DNA from 4 places in the Acidovorax facilis genome. Region 3 is predicted to be linked to each of the others. Evidence: predicted binding sites of a transcription regulator. Region 3 holds the regulator's gene; each other region holds the start of a gene.
The links. Region 3 encodes sigma-54, which starts transcription at its own class of promoters, with help from an activator protein. Its sites were predicted from a motif close to TGGCANGNAANCTGCTTT; they were not measured.
Positions count from the first base shown of each region.

Region 1: nirB (nitrite reductase large subunit NirB) is a predicted target of sigma-54. The motif match lies at 1,430-1,447, and genes of this name have one in related genera.
Region 2: ACQ4MJ_RS19925 (TorF family putative porin) is a predicted target of sigma-54. The motif match lies at 1,768-1,785, and genes of this name have one in related genera.
Region 4: ACQ4MJ_RS21770 (KpsF/GutQ family sugar-phosphate isomerase) is a predicted target of sigma-54. The motif match lies at 2,611-2,628, and genes of this name have one in related genera.

Region 1 is NZ_CP192460.1:2,955,094-2,959,131, reverse strand. Features, by position in the region: gene nirB (nitrite reductase large subunit NirB) at 1-1,256, opposite strand, end outside; gene ACQ4MJ_RS13550 (protein kinase domain-containing protein) at 1,610-3,373, shown strand; gene ACQ4MJ_RS13545 (MFS transporter) at 3,681-4,038, opposite strand, start outside.
Region 2 is NZ_CP192460.1:4,340,939-4,344,976, reverse strand. Features, by position in the region: gene ACQ4MJ_RS19930 (YifB family Mg chelatase-like AAA ATPase) at 53-1,597, opposite strand; gene ACQ4MJ_RS19925 (TorF family putative porin) at 1,822-2,553, shown strand; gene glnK (P-II family nitrogen regulator) at 2,600-2,938, shown strand; gene amt (ammonium transporter) at 2,975-4,038, shown strand, end outside.
Region 3 is NZ_CP192460.1:5,135,039-5,139,076, forward strand. Features, by position in the region: gene lptA (lipopolysaccharide transport periplasmic protein LptA) at 1-98, shown strand, start outside; gene lptB (LPS export ABC transporter ATP-binding protein) at 110-907, shown strand; gene ACQ4MJ_RS23535 (RNA polymerase factor sigma-54) at 907-2,496, shown strand; gene ACQ4MJ_RS23540 (acyl-CoA thioesterase) at 2,564-3,046, shown strand; gene ACQ4MJ_RS23545 (THUMP domain-containing class I SAM-dependent RNA methyltransferase) at 3,043-4,038, shown strand, end outside.
Region 4 is NZ_CP192460.1:4,745,377-4,749,414, reverse strand. Features, by position in the region: gene ACQ4MJ_RS21785 (SDR family oxidoreductase) at 1-171, opposite strand, end outside; gene lptC (LPS export ABC transporter periplasmic protein LptC) at 199-822, opposite strand; gene ACQ4MJ_RS21775 (KdsC family phosphatase) at 890-1,453, opposite strand; gene ACQ4MJ_RS21770 (KpsF/GutQ family sugar-phosphate isomerase) at 1,574-2,575, opposite strand; gene ACQ4MJ_RS21765 (monovalent cation:proton antiporter family protein) at 2,701-4,038, shown strand, end outside.

The DNA of each region.
Region 1 (4,038 bases), 2.2 Mb from region 3:
GCCTTGCTCTGGCCCTGGTGGCCGGTGTCGCCCAGGTGCGATTCGCCAAACATCAGCTTGTCGCGGATGTCAGTCACGCTGCGGCCATCGCGCAGCAGCTTGAAGTACCAGCTGCCGTCCACAGTGTCGCCATACAGGCAGGCGCCCACGAGCTTGTCGTCTTTGATGACGAGCTTTTTGTACACGCCACCGAAGGGGTCGCTCATCACGATCTCCTCGGTGTCGTCTCCTCCTTGAAAGTCTCCGGCCGAGAACAGGTCGATGCCCGTCACCTTGAGCTTGGTGGACGTGAGCGAGCCCTGGTAGCGGCCGATGCCGAATTCGGCCAAATGGTTGGCCAGCACCTTGCCCTGCTCGAACAGCGGGGCCACCAGGCCATAGGCAATGCCCCGGTGCGCGGCGCATTCGCCCACGGCGTAGATGCGGGCGTCGGTGGTGGTCTGCAGCGTGTCGCTGACCACAATGCCGCGGTTCACGTGCAGGCGCATCTTTTCGGCCAGGGCGGTGTTGGGGCGGATGCCCACGGCCATCACCACCAGGTCGGCAGGCACCTCGGTGCCGTCCTTGAACTTCACGCTGGCCACGCGGCCTTCGGCGTTGCCCACCAGCACTTGTGTTTGTGCTTTCATCAAGAACTGCATGCCGCGCTCCTGCAGCGACTTTTGCAGCATCTTCCCGGCCACGTCGTCCAGCTGCCGTTCCATCAGCCAGTCGCCCACATGCACCACGCTCACTTGCATGCCGCGCTTCATCAGGCCGTTGGCGGCCTCCAGGCCCAGCAGGCCGCCGCCGATGACCACGGCATGCTTGTACGTGGCGGCCGCGTCGATCATGGCCTGTGTGTCGGCAATGTCGCGGTAGGCCAACACGCCCTGCAAGTCTTTGCCGGGGATGGGCAGGATGAAGGGGTTGGAGCCTGTGGCGAGGATCAGTCGGTCGTATTCGGCGGTGACCACCGTGCCATCCTTGCTGGTGGCGCTGACCACGCGGCGCACGCGGTCCACGTCGGTCACCGTAAAACCGGTGTGCAGCGTGATGTGATTGTCGGCATACCAGGACCAATCGTTCAGAATGATCTCGTCGATGGTCTGCTCGCCGGCCAGCACGGGCGAGAGCAGGATGCGGTTGTAGTTGGGGTGGGGCTCGGCCCCAAACACCGTGATGTCGTAAAGATCAGGGGCAATCTTGAGCAGCTCTTCCAGCGTGCGCACACCGGCCATGCCGTTTCCTACCATCACCAGCTTGAGCTTTTTCATCGTGACTCCGTCGGTTCTATCGCCTGGGCGATTCGAAAAACAAAAAAGGCGTCCACACGATGCCGTTTCGAATTCCTGTCGAAACCGCATGTGCGGACGCCTTCGTCCGGGCAATCCACCCCTGCGCCATTGCACGGGTGGATTGCGTGACCCTGTGGGGTCGTTGCTGGAGTTAAGCAATGCTTGTGCCAGTCGATTTGCACTGAGGTGGGGCGGCTTCTGGGGGTGTTTTGAGACCCGCGTGTGGGGGGTGGTGCAGTGCTGCCCCGGCTCTGCGCAGGCGCCACGGGGGTATGCCCTTGTCTGGCGCGGGGTGCACCACCTTGGGCACGGAACCTGCAAGGAGCTGGTGCATGACTTTTGAACTGGATTTCGGCCACACCTCGCAGGCTGGGCGCAAGGAGGTGAACGAAGACTTCGCCGCGCTCGTGCTGGGCCAGGGGCGCGACCGTGAGCGCGGAGCCATCGCGGCCATCGCCGACGGCGTGAGCACCGGCGGCAATGGCCGCGAGGCCGCCCAGACTTCAGTGAACACGCTGGTGAACGACTACTTCGCCACGCCCGACACCTGGGACACCACGGTGGCGCTGGACCGCATCCTGTCCGCACACAACGGCTGGCTCGCCTCCATGAACCGGCGCCGCCAGCCTGCGGTGGGGTTGACCACGCTGACCGCGCTGGTGCTGTGTGGCCAGTCCTACACGCTGGCCCATGTGGGAGACACGCGCGCCTACCTGGTGCGCGAGGGCCGCCTGCAGCAGCTGACCACCGACCACGTCATGGCGCAGCACGATCTCAGGCACCAGCTCACCCGCGCCATGGGCCTGGACGACCACGTGGTGGTGGACTACAGCCAGGGCGAGCTGCGCAGCGGCGACCTGTTTGTGCTGCTGTCGGACGGCGTGCACGGCAGCGTGCCCGAGCGCGAACTGCGCCAGCTGCTGCGCCAGGAGATACCGGCCCAGGCGCTCACCGACGAGCTGGTGCAGGTTGCCCTGCGCCGTGGCAGCAGCGACAACGTGACCGCGCTGGTGGTGCGGGTGCAGGGCGCGCTGGAGGCCACGCTGCAAGACGAATCGCGCCGCGCCCAGGACCTGCCCGTGCTGCCCCTGCTCAAGGTGGGCGACACCGTGGACGGCCTCACGGTGACAGCCATCGTGGCCGACAACGGCATCCACCGGCTGTACCAGGTGCGCGACGGGGCCACGCAGCGGCTGTATGCCCTCAAGACCCTGCTGCCCGCGCGCGCCCACGACGCCGAAGAACGCGCCACGCTGGCGCACGAGGCCTGGGTGGCGCGGCGCATGCAGTCGGGCCAGGCCGCCGCCCATCTGGCGAGGCTCAACGACTGGCCGGTGGGAGACGGCGGCTTTGGCGATGGCGCCGCAGCCAGCGCGTTTTACCTGCTGTACGACTGGCATTCCGGCGACACGCTGGGGCAGCGCCTGCGCCATCGCCAGCACCTGGCCGTGGGGCAGGTTGTGACGGTGACCGTGCAGGCCGCGCGCGTGCTGGGCTGGCTGCACCGCCAGGGCGTGGTGCACCGCGACATCAAGCCCGACAACCTGCACCTGGGCGACGACGGGGTGCTGCGTGTGCTGGACCTGGGCGTGGCCCTCTCAGGCCGCGAGCCCGAGGCCACCCGCCGCCTGCACGCCGGAACCCCCAGCTACATGAACCCGGAGCAGTGGCCGGGCTATGAAAAGGGCGGCGACCCCTCCGGTCAGTTGCCCGACGCGGGCAGCGACCTGTTTGCGCTGGGGGTCACGCTGTACCAGCTGCTCAGCCACGGGCGCCTGCCCTATGGCGAGGTGGTGCAGTACCAGCTGGGCCGCTACCACCGCGACCCGGTGCCCCCCAGCCGCCACAACCCGGGCGTGCCGATCTGGCTCGACCAGATTGCCCTGAAGGCCGTGGCCCGCAACCGCGCCCAGCGTTTTGAAACTGCCGAGGAACTGCTGCTGGCCCTGGAACGCGGCGCTTCACGCCCCCTGTCGGCGACCGGGCCCCAGCCGCTGATGCAGCGCGATGCCACGGCCCTGTGGAAGATCGCTCTGGCCGTGAGCGTGCTGGTGAATGTGTTGTTGATTTATTGGCTGCTGTTTTTGCCGCGGTGAGCTTTCGCGGCGATTTGCTATTAAAAACATAGCTTTTAGCGCTTATGAGATAAGCGCTGGGGCTTGTTTTTGTCAAAGACCAGTGCATGCACGACGCCCGTTGAGCGACTGCGCTTTGGCTGGAAGTGGGGTGAGCGCTGACGCGCTCACGGCTGCGCCGTTCACGCACTGCGCGCACGTCCACCCTTCTAGCGAAAGCGCGGGCAACGCTGCGCGTTGGCTGGCTGCGCCAGCTCAGGCACTGCGTGCCCGACTGCCCTTTTGCTGGAAGTGTGGCGAGCGCTTGCGCGCTCACCGGCTACGCCGGTCATGCGCTGCGCGCACGTCCACCCTTCTCCGCCCACGTGCGCGTCCAGCGGATCTGCATCACCCGCAGCAGCAGCAGCATGGCCAGGGCGCAGGCAGCAATGCCCACAAAGCCCCAGAGATACGTGCCGGTGTACTGGCGCGAGATGCCCATGCCGTTCGGGATGAGGCCGCCGCCCAGCGCGCCGATCTCGCCGATCATCGAGCCTGCCACCGCCGTGGCCAATGGCCAGCGCAGCGGCACCAGCTGGAACAGGGCGCCGTTGCCTGCCCCCAGGGCCGCAAAACACACCAGGAACAGCAGCATGGTCACGGGCAGTGATTTTTCGGCCAGGCCACACAGCACCATGCTGGCGGCG
Region 2 (4,038 bases), 790 kb from region 3:
AATTGATGTGTGGCAGGCGACACACACGGTGCAGCATCGGCGCCTGTGGCTCTCAGACGGGGCTGCGCAGCACGCGCCGGTATTGCACGGCCTCGGCCACATGGCCCACTTCGGTCGAGGGTGCACCCGCCAGGTCGGCAATGGTGCGCGCGACCTTCAGCGCACGGTGCGTGCTGCGGGCCGACCAGCCCAGGCGGGCGGCGGCGGTGTTGAGGAATTTGGCGGCGGCATCCTGCAGGTGCAGGTGGGTGTCGATCTCCTGGCCCTGCAGCGCCTGGTTGGTCTTGCCTTGCCGTGCCAGTGCCCCGGCGCGGGCCTGCGCCACGCGTTCGCGGATCGCCTCGCTGGCTTCGCCCGCGGGTGCCTGCACCAGCTGGTCGGCGGGCAGGGCGGGCACCTCCACATGCAGGTCAATGCGGTCCAGCAGCGGGCCGCTGAGCTTGGCTTGGTAGCGGTTCACCTGGTCGGGCGTGCAGCGGCACGCGCGCTGGGTGGAGCCCAGGTAGCCGCAGGGGCAGGGGTTCATGGCCGCAATCATCTGGAACCGGGCGGGGAAATCCGCACGCTGCGCCGCTCTGGAGATGGTGATATGTCCTGTCTCCAGCGGTTCGCGCAGGGCCTCCAGCGCAGCGCGCGGAAACTCGGGCAGTTCGTCCAGAAACAAGATTCCGTTGTGCGCCAACGAAATTTCGCCGGGCCTGGGGGGTGATCCGCCACCCACCAGGGCCACTGCGCTGGCGGTGTGGTGTGGCGCGGCTGTGGGCCTGTGGCCCCACTGGTCGGTGCGAAAGCGCCCGGCCAGGCTGGCAATGGCGGCGCTCTCCAGCGCCTCGTCCACGGTCATCGCGGGCAGCAGCCCCGCAAACCGCAGCGCCAGCATCGACTTGCCCGACCCCGGCGGCCCGGCCATGAGCACGCTGTGCCCGCCAGCGGCAGCAATCTCGAGCGCGCGTTTGGCGCTGGCCTGGCCTTTCACGTCGCACATGTCGGGGCCTGCTGTGCTCGCCGCCATGGGGGTGGCCTGCAGGCGGGTCCAGCCGTCGTTGGCCACGTCGGCATCGCCCGCAGCCACGCTGCCCGGCGGCAGGAAGGCGCGCACCACATCCAGAAGATGCCGTGCGCGCACCACCTGCGCGGCGGGCACCAGGGCGGCCTCTTCAGCGCTGCCGGGGGGCAGCACCAGTTGCGCGGTGATCTGCTGGGTCTGCAGCGCCAGACTGGTGGCCAGCGCGCCGCGCACGGGGCGCAGTTCGCCCGACAGCGACAGCTCGCCCGCAAACTCATAGCCCGCCAGACGGCTTGCGTCCACCTGCCCGCTGGCGGCGAGGATGCCCAGTGCAATCGGCAGATCGAAGCGCCCTGAGTCCTTGGGCAGATCGGCTGGTGCCAGGTTTACCGTGATGCGCTTGTTATGCGGGAACTCCAGCCCCGCGTTCTGCAGCGCCGAGCGCACCCGTTCGCGGGCCTCCTTGACCTCCACCTCGGCCAGGCCCACCAGCGTGAAGCTGGGCAAACCATTGGCCAGATGCACTTCGACGGTGACAGAAGGCGCCTGCAGCCCCAGAAGGGCGCGGCTTTGCACCAAAGCAAGACTCATGAAGCGGTTTCTCCCCAGATGGGTGCGTTTTATGGTTTTTTAGCGCGGCCCTGTTGTGTAGTGCACCAACAAGGTGCAACATGGTCCGCGCGCACACCGTCACTGTACTTGGGGATCGGTGTAACGCAACGCAACGGCGATGTGAAGGCGATGCAATGGTTGCACTGGCGTGGCACGGTCCGTGCTTAAAACGCTCGTCCCTACTTTGTCCAACCGGAGGAAACATGACCCGCGCCATCATCAAGACCCTGGGCGTTGCCCTTGTTGCAACCCTTCCCATGCTGGCCAGTGCCCAGCTCACCGGCAATGTCAGCCTGACCACCAACTACAAGTTCCGTGGCCAGGACCAGGACGTTTCCAAGTCCAAAGCGGTCAAGCCTGCACTGCAAGGCGGTTTTGACTACGCCTTCGGCGACACCGGCTGGTACGTGGGCAACTGGAACTCCAGCGTGGACTGGCTGGCCAACAACTCGCTCGAATCCGACCTGTACGGCGGCTACAAGTTCAAGGCTGGCGGCGCCGACCTGGACGTGGGCGCCCTGACCTACATCTACCCTGGCAACAGCAACGGCAACACCACCGAGCTGTATGGCGCGGCCACCATGGGCCCCTTCACTGCCAAGTATTCGCACACCATCTCCAAGGACTACTTCGGCTTTGCCGGCGCCAAGGCTGGCTCGGGCCTGAAGGGCCGCAACACCGGCTACCTGAACTTCGCGTTTGCGCAGGAAGTGGCCCCCAGCATCACAGTGAAGGCCTCGGTCGGCTTCACGCGCTTTGCCAGCGACATCAAGGACCTGGGCGTGCCCAACTACATGGACTACAGCGTGGGCGGTGCCTACGACTTCGGCGGTGGCCTGTCGCTGGGCGCTGCCGTGGTGGGTGCCAACAAGAAGGCCTTCTTTGGCCACGTCAACAAGTCGCGCGTGATCGTCACGCTCACCAAAACCCTGTAAGCAAGTCTCAATGGGCGCTTGCTGCGCCCATGTCGGAGGAACCAAAATGAAAATGGTGACAGCCATCATCAAGCCCTTCAAGCTGGACGAGGTGCGTGAAGCGCTTTCGGACATCGGCGTGCAAGGCATCACGGTCACTGAGGTCAAGGGCTTTGGCCGCCAGAAGGGCCACACCGAGCTGTACCGCGGCGCGGAATACGTGGTTGACTTCCTGCCCAAGGTCAAGATCGAAGCCGCTGTGGCGGACGACCTCGTGGACCGCGTGATCGAGTCCATCGAAAGCGCCGCCCGCACCGGCAAGATCGGCGACGGCAAGATCTTCGTGACCCACCTGGAGCAGGTGGTGCGCATCCGCACTGGCGAAACCGGCAAGGAAGCGCTGTAAGGGCGCGGCCGTACTACATCCAAGAAGAGAAACGCCATGAAAAAACTGCTTGCTTCCTTCATTCTGGGGCTGGGTCTGCTGACCATGGGCAACTTGTCCCTGGCACAGGCGCCCGCCGCCTCCGAGCCGGCTGCTGCCGCTCCTGCCGCAGAAGCCCCGGCTCCTGCTGCTGCCGCAGCCCCCGCAGCGGCAGCGGCCGCCGCTCCCGCAGCTGCCGCCGAGGCACCCGCTCCTGTCCCCAACAAGGGTGACACCGCCTGGATGATGACCTCCACCATCCTCGTGATCCTGATGGTCCTGCCCGGCCTGGCGCTGTTCTACGGTGGCCTGGTGCGCAGCAAGAACATGCTGTCCGTGCTGATGCAGGTGATGGTCACGTTCTCGATGATCGTGGTGCTGTGGTTCATCTACGGCTACAGCCTGGCCTTCACCGAAGGCGGCGCGTTCATCGGTGGCTTTGACCGCCTGTTCATGAAAGGCATCTGGGACAACGCCGCAGGCACGTTTGCCAACGCGGCCACGTTCAGCAAGGGTGTCGTGATTCCAGAAGTGGTGTTCGCCGCCTTCCAGGCCACGTTCGCCGGCATCACCTGCGCCCTGATCGTCGGTGCGTTCGCAGAGCGCATCAAGTTCAGCGCCGTCATGATGTTCATGGTGCTGTGGTTCACCTTCAGCTACCTGCCTATTGCCCACATGGTGTGGTTCTGGATGGGCCCTGACGCCTACGCCTCCAAGGAAGTGGCCGACGCCATGACCGGCAAGGCTGGCCAGATCTGGCAGTGGGGTGCTCTGGACTTCGCTGGCGGTACCGTGGTGCACATCAACGCCGCTGTGGCGGGCCTGGTGGGCGCGTTCATGGTGGGCAAGCGCATCGGTTACGGCAAGGAAGCCATGGCGCCTCACAGCCTGACGCTGACCATGGTCGGTGCCTCGCTGCTGTGGGTGGGCTGGTTCGGTTTCAACGCCGGCTCTGCCCTGGAAGCCAACGGCTTTGCCGCCCTGGCCTTCATCAACACGCTGGTGGCCACCGCCGCTGCCGTGCTGGCATGGTGCATCGGCGAAGCGCTGATGCGTGGCAAGGCTTCGATGCTGGGTGCAGC
Region 3 (4,038 bases):
AAGATCCACCGCCCGCTGCGGCGGCCCCCGAGGCGGCGTCCCCGGCCTCAGCCCCGGCGCTGCGCCCCAGCAACAGCCTTGGCGGCGGCGCCAAGTGAGTGGGCCCGCTGTGAGTACCGGCCCTGACACTCAGGCGGGTAGCCGCCTGGGGCCTGATTCCCAGGCGGGCAGCCGCCTGGAGGTGCAGCACCTGGCGAAGTCTTATGGCAGCCGCAAGGTCGTCAAGGACGTTTCGCTGGTCGTGCAAAAAGGTGAGGTCGTGGGGCTGCTCGGCCCCAACGGCGCGGGCAAGACCACCTCGTTCTACATGATCGTGGGCCTGGTGCGCAGCGACGAGGGAGACATCCGCATCGACGGCCAATCGGTGGCCCACATGCCCATCCACCGGCGCTCGCGCCTGGGCCTGTCGTACCTGCCGCAGGAAGCCTCGATCTTTCGCAAACTCACAGTCGAAGAGAACGTGCGCGCCGTGCTGGAACTGCAGCGTGGTGATGACGGCCAGCCGCTCTCGCGCGACGCCATCGAGGAGCGCCTGACGGCCCTGCTGCAGGAGCTGCGCGTGGACCACCTGCGCGCCTCGCCCGCCATGGCCCTGTCCGGCGGCGAGCGCCGCCGCGTCGAGATTGCCCGGGCCCTGGCCACTCAACCGCGTTTCATCCTGCTGGACGAGCCCTTTGCCGGCATCGACCCCATTGCCGTGATCGAGATCCAGCGCATCATCGGCTTCCTGAAGGCGCGGGGCATTGGTGTGCTCATCACCGACCACAATGTGCGCGAAACCCTGGGCATCTGCGACCACGCCTTCATCATCAGCGATGGCCGCGTGCTCGCGCAGGGCACGCCGTCCGAGATCGTGGACAACGCCGAGGTACGACGTGTTTACCTTGGCGAACACTTCAGGATGTGATGAAGCCTGGACTCTCGCTGCGCGTCTCGCAGCATCTTGCATTGACCCCCCAGCTTCAGCAGTCCATCCGGCTGCTGCAGTTGTCCACGCTCGAACTCTCGCAGGAAGTCGAGCAGATGCTCGACGAAAACCCGTTCCTCGAACGCAATGCCGACGAAGCTCCGCGCGAGGAGTTTGGCCTGGAAGCCGCCGACACGCCCGCGCAGCCTGATGAGTACAGTGCTGATGATGCTATATTTTCAGGAGCTAGCAGCGCAAGCAGCACAAGCGCTGAAGGCCAAAATGATGCTGAAGCACCGAGTGCTGGCGCTGACGAGCCTGACTGGAGCGGTGACGGCACGGTAGAAATGGCGCCCAACGACGCGGAGTGGGGCGGGGATGCGCCCGCCCGCAACCGCAACGACTCCGAAGGCGACGAGGCCGACGCCACCGAGCTGGCCCGTTCGCATGAATCGCTGACCGCCTTTTTGCACCGTCAGGCGCTGGCGCTGCGCTTGTCCGAGATCGACCGCGCCGCGCTGCGTTTTCTCATTGAATCGCTCAACGACGACGGCTACCTCGAAGAGCCGCTGGAAGAGCTGGCCATCAGCCTGGCCGGGCCGGACGACCTGGAGCAAATCGAAGAGCTGGTGCACCGCTTCACCGTGGCCCAGCGCCTGCTGCAAAGCCTGGAGCCCACCGGCGTGGGTGCGCGCAACCTGGCCGAATGCCTGACGCTGCAGCTCACGGCGCTGGCTGCCGACGAGGACAGCGATGCTGACCCCGACACGGTGCAGACCGCGCTGCGCATTTGTCAGCAGCCGCTGGAGATGCTGGCCCGCCGCGATATCCGCCGCCTGACGCAGCTGTGTGGCGACGGCGAAGAGCGCACCCGCGCCGCCATGGCGCTGATCGCTCGCCTGGAGCCTCGCCCCGGCCGTCGCTTTGCCGACGTGGAGCGCAACATCATCATTCCCGATGTCATCGTGCGCAAAGCCGGGCGTGCCAATGGACGCGATGGCCAGCACAACTTCATCGTCAGCCTCAACCCCGATGTGATGCCGCGCCTGCGCGTGCACGACATCTATGCTGGCGCCCTGCGCGGCCACAAGGGCGGCGAGGGCCACCAGGGCATGCAGCAGCGCCTGCAGGAGGCCCGCTGGTTCATCAAGAACATCCAGCAGCGCTTTGACACCATCCTGCGCGTCTCGCGCGCCATCGTGGAGCGGCAAAAAAGCTTCTTCACCCACGGCGAGTTGGCCATGCGCCCGCTGGTGCTGCGCGACATCGCCGACGAACTGGGCCTGCACGAATCCACCATCAGCCGCGTGACCACCGCCAAATACATGGCCACGCCAATTGGCACGTATGAGCTGAAGTACTTCTTTGGCTCGGGCCTGGGTACCGAGACCGGCGGCAACGCGTCCAGCACCGCCGTGCGCGCCCTCATCAAGCAGTTTGTGGCCGCAGAAAGCCCCGCCAAGCCGCTGTCCGACAGCCAGATCGCCGAGATGCTCAAGGAACAGGGCATCGAGTGCGCACGCCGCACCGTGGCCAAGTACCGCGAGGCGCTCAAGATCGCGCCGGCCAACCTGCGCAAGGCGCTGTAGGTACCCCGGTTGGGGGCGCATGGCTCGCCCTGTTTGAATTTTTCGTTTTTCTATCCGCCACCCCACCATGGCCCGCATCGTCTTCGACCTCCCCCCGCACTTCGGCTTTGCCACCGAGCTGCAGATCTACATCAGCCACGTCAACCAAGGCGGGCACCTGGACAACGCGCAACTGCTGAGCCTGGTCTCTGAAGCGCGGGTGCGCTTCTTCCAGTCGCTGGGCTACCCCGAGGCCGACGTGGGCGGGCTGTCCATCGTGGTCGGCGACATCGTGGCGCAGTACAAGTCCGAAGGTTTCCACGGTGAAACCATGCGCGTGGAGATGGCGCCTGCGGACTTCAACCGCTATGGGTTTGACCTGGTGTTTTGCATGACCGAGAAGACCTCAGGCCGCGAGGTGGCGCGCGGCAAGATCGGCATCGTCTTCATCGGCAAGGCCGACCGCAAGGTGGCGCCGATCCCCGAATCCATCCGCCAATTGCTGCTGGCCCGCGCGGGAACGCCGGATTCCCACGCATTGTCTGAGCGCGTATCCTCCCCATCGACATGAACCAACTCCAACTTTTTCTCCCCTGCGCCGCTGGTGTGGAGGGCTTTCTGGCCGACGAGGTGCATGGCATCACCGGCCTCACGGGGCAAGACCTGCTCGTCGGCCGCGGCGGCGTGCTGCTGCGCGCCTCGTGGCGCGAGGCGCTGCTGCTCAACCTGCACAGCCGACTGGCCCAGCGCGTACTGGTGCAGTTGGCGCACCGCCCGTACCGCTCCGAGAACGATCTCTATGCCATGGCCAGCGACGTGGCCTGGGAAATCTGGTTCACCACGCGCCAGACCTTCAAGGTCGAGGTGACGGCCCAACACAGCCCGTTGCAGAGCCTCAACTTCGCAGGTCTCAAGGTCAAGGACGCGGTGGCCGACCGCTTCCGCGCCAAAAGCGGCGTGCGGCCCGACGTGAACACCCAGTGGCCCGATGTGCGCATCCACCTGCACCTGACCACCGACGAGGCCACGATCTACATCGACACCTCGGGCGAGCCGCTGTTCAAACGCGGCTGGCGCGAAGACAAGGGCGATGCGCCACTGAAAGAAACCCTGGCCGCCGCCATGATTGCCGCCAGCGGCTGGGACCCGCATGGCGACAACCCCCAGCCCCTGTACGACCCCTGCTGCGGCAGCGGCACCATCGTGATCGAGGCCGCGCAGATCGCCTGCCGCATTCCGGCCGGCATGCTGCGGCGTTTTGCGTTCGAGAAGCTGCTGCCGTTCCAGGCCCATGTCTGGGATGCTATTAAAAGCGAAGCTGAAAGCGCAATACAGACAAGCGCTGTGCCCCTGTTTGGCAGTGATGTGGCCTTCCGCATGGTCGACTTTGCGCAGCGCAATGCTGAGCGCGCAGGCGTGGCCGATGCCGTGCAGCTGCGCGGCGGCGACGCCCTGCAGCGCATGCCACCGTGCGACCAGCCTGGCGTGATGCTGCTCAACCCGCCCTACGGCGAGCGCATTGCTGCCGCAGGTAGCGCAGGCCGCAACGCCAGCGAGCGCGCT
Region 4 (4,038 bases), 390 kb from region 3:
ATAAATTTCGTAGCTGTCAGCGCTTATTCCTTGAGCCCTAGCCCATGTTTTGACCTCAGAAGTGCGGCGCGCCACCAGGGCCAGGCGGTAGCCCGACCGGTGAAAGCGCAGGGCCAGGGCCTGGCCGATGCCGCTGGACGCGCCGGTGATGAAGACAAGGGGAGTGGTCATGCAGGTTCGGGACGTGGGCAACGCGTACTAGGGTTTGGCCGCGCCGGGCTGGAGCACGCCACGCACACGTCCGCGCAGCTGCAGCACCTGGTCGAGGTTGTCGTAGTCCATGCCGTCGGCCGTGAAGCGATCATTGCCGCGCGTGAGGGTGACGGGCTTGTCGGAACGCACGCGCTCGGTGTTGGTGTAGGCGTGCAGGAATTCGCTGCGGAACTCCAGCCGAGGCTGGGCGGGTGACCCAGGCTTGGCGGGCAGGGGCTCGCGCGTGACGATGGCATTTCCAAACAGCTGCACCTCCGAACCATCGGCGTTGGTCAGGGCGCGGTCTGCCGTGGCCACGGTGAGGCGGCCCTGCGGCGTCACCGAGCGCATGCGCGCTTTGTCGATCTCCAGCGTGTCGGAGTCGGGGTAGTGCCGCGCTTCTTCGCCCTGCACTTCGCTTTGCAGGCGCCCGCTCGCGTCAAAGCTTTTTACCGAGAACGACTTCATGAAATAGTCGGGCTGGTTGCCTTGTTGGCGCTCGATGGCAGGCAGCAGGGGCATGGGCGCGTTGCGCACCAGCCACCAGGTGCCCAGCGCCAGCAGCCCCATGAGCACGACGGGCAGATAGAGCGAGAACTGTTCCCAGCCCTGGCGGACCCAGTTGCGCATCACGGTGTTGCCTCCGGGCTAGGCACGACAACCTGGCAGGTGGGGAAAGAGCGCAGAAAACCCCGGTTCATGCGGTGTACTCCGCCAGCAGTGCGGCATAACGGCCCGAGGCCACCAGCAGCAGATCACACAGTTCGCGCGCGGCACCATCGCCGCCCCGGGCCTGCGTCACAAAATGGGCGGCGTGGCGCACTTCGGCCTGGGCGTTGGCCGGGGCGCACGCGAAAGCACTGCGGCGCATCACCGGCAGGTCGGGCCAGTCGTCACCCATCGCAGCAGCCTGGGACCAGTCCAGCCCCAGCGTGGCCAGCATCTGCTCAGCGGCGGGGCGTTTGTCTTCGGTGCCGAACACCGCGTGTTCGACCCCCAGCGCCTTCAGGCGCACGCGCAGCGGTGCGGAGTCGCGGCCCGTGATGACCGCAGGCGTGATGCCTGCCTTTTGCAGCAGCTTGAGCCCATGCCCGTCCAGCGTATTGAAGCGCTTGAGCGTTTCGCCCGATTCGCTGAAATACAGGCCGCCATCGGTCAGAACGCCATCGACATCAAAGAAAGCGATACGCACGCTCTGGGCGCGCAGCAGCAGCTCGGGGGGAAATTGCAGCACGGGCAGGGTCATTTCAATAAGAGGCATGCAGATCGAACGGGCACAGCCAAGACCAGTGCACCCGTGGAACCGGCTTCGCCGGGCCACCGGGTGCGTCCCCTAAGGGGGAAGGCGCGCAGCGACTCAGGGGGGTCATATGAAGTGAGGTCATATGACTTTGGCTCGCATCAGGTCGCCGATGTGTACCACGCCCGTCAGCAGGCCAGCGGCGTCCACCACCAGCACGCTGGTGATGGCATGCGCCTCCATCATTTCGGCGGCGTCCACCGCAAGGGCATCCGGGGCAATGCGGCGCGGGTGGGGGTGCATGACCTGGCCCGCCGTGGCCGTGCGCAGGTCGGCCCCGGCCTCGATGCGGCGGCGCAGGTCGCCGTCGGTGAAGATCCCCAGCACCTGGCCGGCGGCATCCACGATGGCCGAGGCGCCCAGGCCCTTGGCACTCATTTCGCGCATAAGGTCGCTGAAGGAGGCGTCGGGCGCCACACGCGGCACCTCGCTGCCGGTGCGCATGACATCGCTCACATGGGTGAGCAGCTTGCGCCCCAGCGCACCGCCAGGGTGCGAACGGGCAAAGTCTTCAGGGCGGAAGCCCCGGGCGTCGAGCAGGGCTACGGCCAGCGCGTCACCCATGGCCAGCTGGGCTGTGGTGCTGGCGGTGGGGGCCAGGTTCAGGGGACAGGCCTCACGCTCCACGCTGCAGTCGAGCACCAGGTCGGCATGGCGGGCGAGCGTGGACTGCAGCCCGCCGGTCATCGCGATCAGCGGGGCGCCCAGGCGCTTGAGCACGGGCAGGATGGCCGTCAGTTCACCACTTTCGCCACTGTTGGAGATCGCCAGGACCAGGTCGTCGCCCGTGACCATGCCCAGATCGCCGTGGCTGGCCTCGGCCGGGTGCACAAAAAACGCCGGCGTGCCCGTAGATGCCAGCGTGGCTGCAATCTTGCGGCCCACGTGGCCGCTTTTGCCCATGCCCATCACCACCACACGGCCACGGGCCTGCAGCACCATCAACACAGCCTCGGCAAACACGCCATCGACGCGGGCCGCCAGCCCGGTCAGCGCCGCCGCCTCAATGTCAAAGGTCTCGCGGGCCAGGCGCAGGGCCTGTTCGGCGTCAAAAGGGGGCAGCGTGGCGGGCACAGGGATCATCCGGTGGATTCTATCGACCGGGCATGCCTGCGCGGGTGGCAGATTTTTTGCCCTGGCTCTGGCATGGACCCTGCTTCGGACAGAAAACACCGAGGGCCGCAGGAAGGCTCGGATAGCATCGAACCATGTCCTCACTCGCCCTCACCTTGCTTTACCTGTTGGCCGCAGTGCTGGGTGTTGTGGTCTGCCGCAGCCTCAAGCTGCCACCCATGCTCGGCTACCTGGCTGCGGGGGTGCTCATTGGCCCCCATGCGCTGGCGCTGACGCAGAACTCGGAAGGGGTGCGGCACCTGGGCGAGTTTGGCGTGGTGTTCTTGATGTTCGCCATCGGGCTGGAGTTCAGCCTGCCCAAGCTGCGCGCCATGCGGCGCCAGGTGTTCGGCCTGGGGCTGATGCAGGTGGTGCTGACGATGGTGGTGGTCACCGGCGCGGCACTGGTGCTCTCCCGCTGGGTGGGCGGCGTGTGGGATATGGGCTGGCAGACGGCGCTGGCGCTCTCGGGCGTGATGGCGATGAGCAGCACGGCCATTGTGGTCAAGCTCATGGCCGAGCGGGCCGAGCTCGAAAGCGAACATGGCCGCCGCGTGATGGGCATTCTGCTGTTCCAGGATCTGGCCGTGGTGCCGCTGCTGGTGTTGATCCCCGCGCTGAGTTCCTCGTCAGACCAGCTGCTGACCGCGCTGGCGTGGGCGCTGGTCAAGGCCACGGTGCTGGTGGGCATTCTGCTCACGGGCGGGCAGCGGTTCATGCGCTGGTGGCTCACGCTGGTGGCGCGGCGCAAGAGCGAGGAGCTGTTCATGCTCAACCTGCTGCTGATCACGCTGGGCCTGGCCTGGCTGACCGAACTGGCGGGGCTGAGCTTGGCGCTGGGCGCCTTCATCGCGGGCGTGCTGGTGTCCGAGACAGAGTACAAGCACCAGGTGGGCACGGACATCCGCCCGTTTCACGACGTGCTGCTGGGGCTGTTTTTCATCACCATCGGCATGATGCTGGACTGGCACATCCTGGTGGACCGCTGGGCGCTGGTGCTGGCCCTGCTGACGGTGCCGCTGGTGGTCAAGCTGGGGATCATCCTGGTGCTGGCCCGCAGCATGGGGGCCACCACGGGCGTCGCCCTGCGCACCGGGCTCTACCTGGCCCAGGCGGGGGAGTTCGGATTTGTGCTGCTGTCGCTCACGCAGGCCAACGGGCTGGTGCAGCCCGCGCTGATGAACCCCATCCTGGCGGCCATGGTGCTGTCCATGCTGGCGACGCCCTTCCTCATCATGTACAGCAACCGCATCGTGATGAAGCTGGTGGCCAGCGACTGGCTGCAGCAGTCGCTGCAGATGACGTCCATCGCGCGCAAATCCATCAACACCAGCAAACACGTGATCATCTGCGGCTACGGCCGCTGCGGACAAAACCTGGCGCGCATGCTGGAGCATGAAGGCATCCCCTACATGGCGCTGGACCTGGACCCG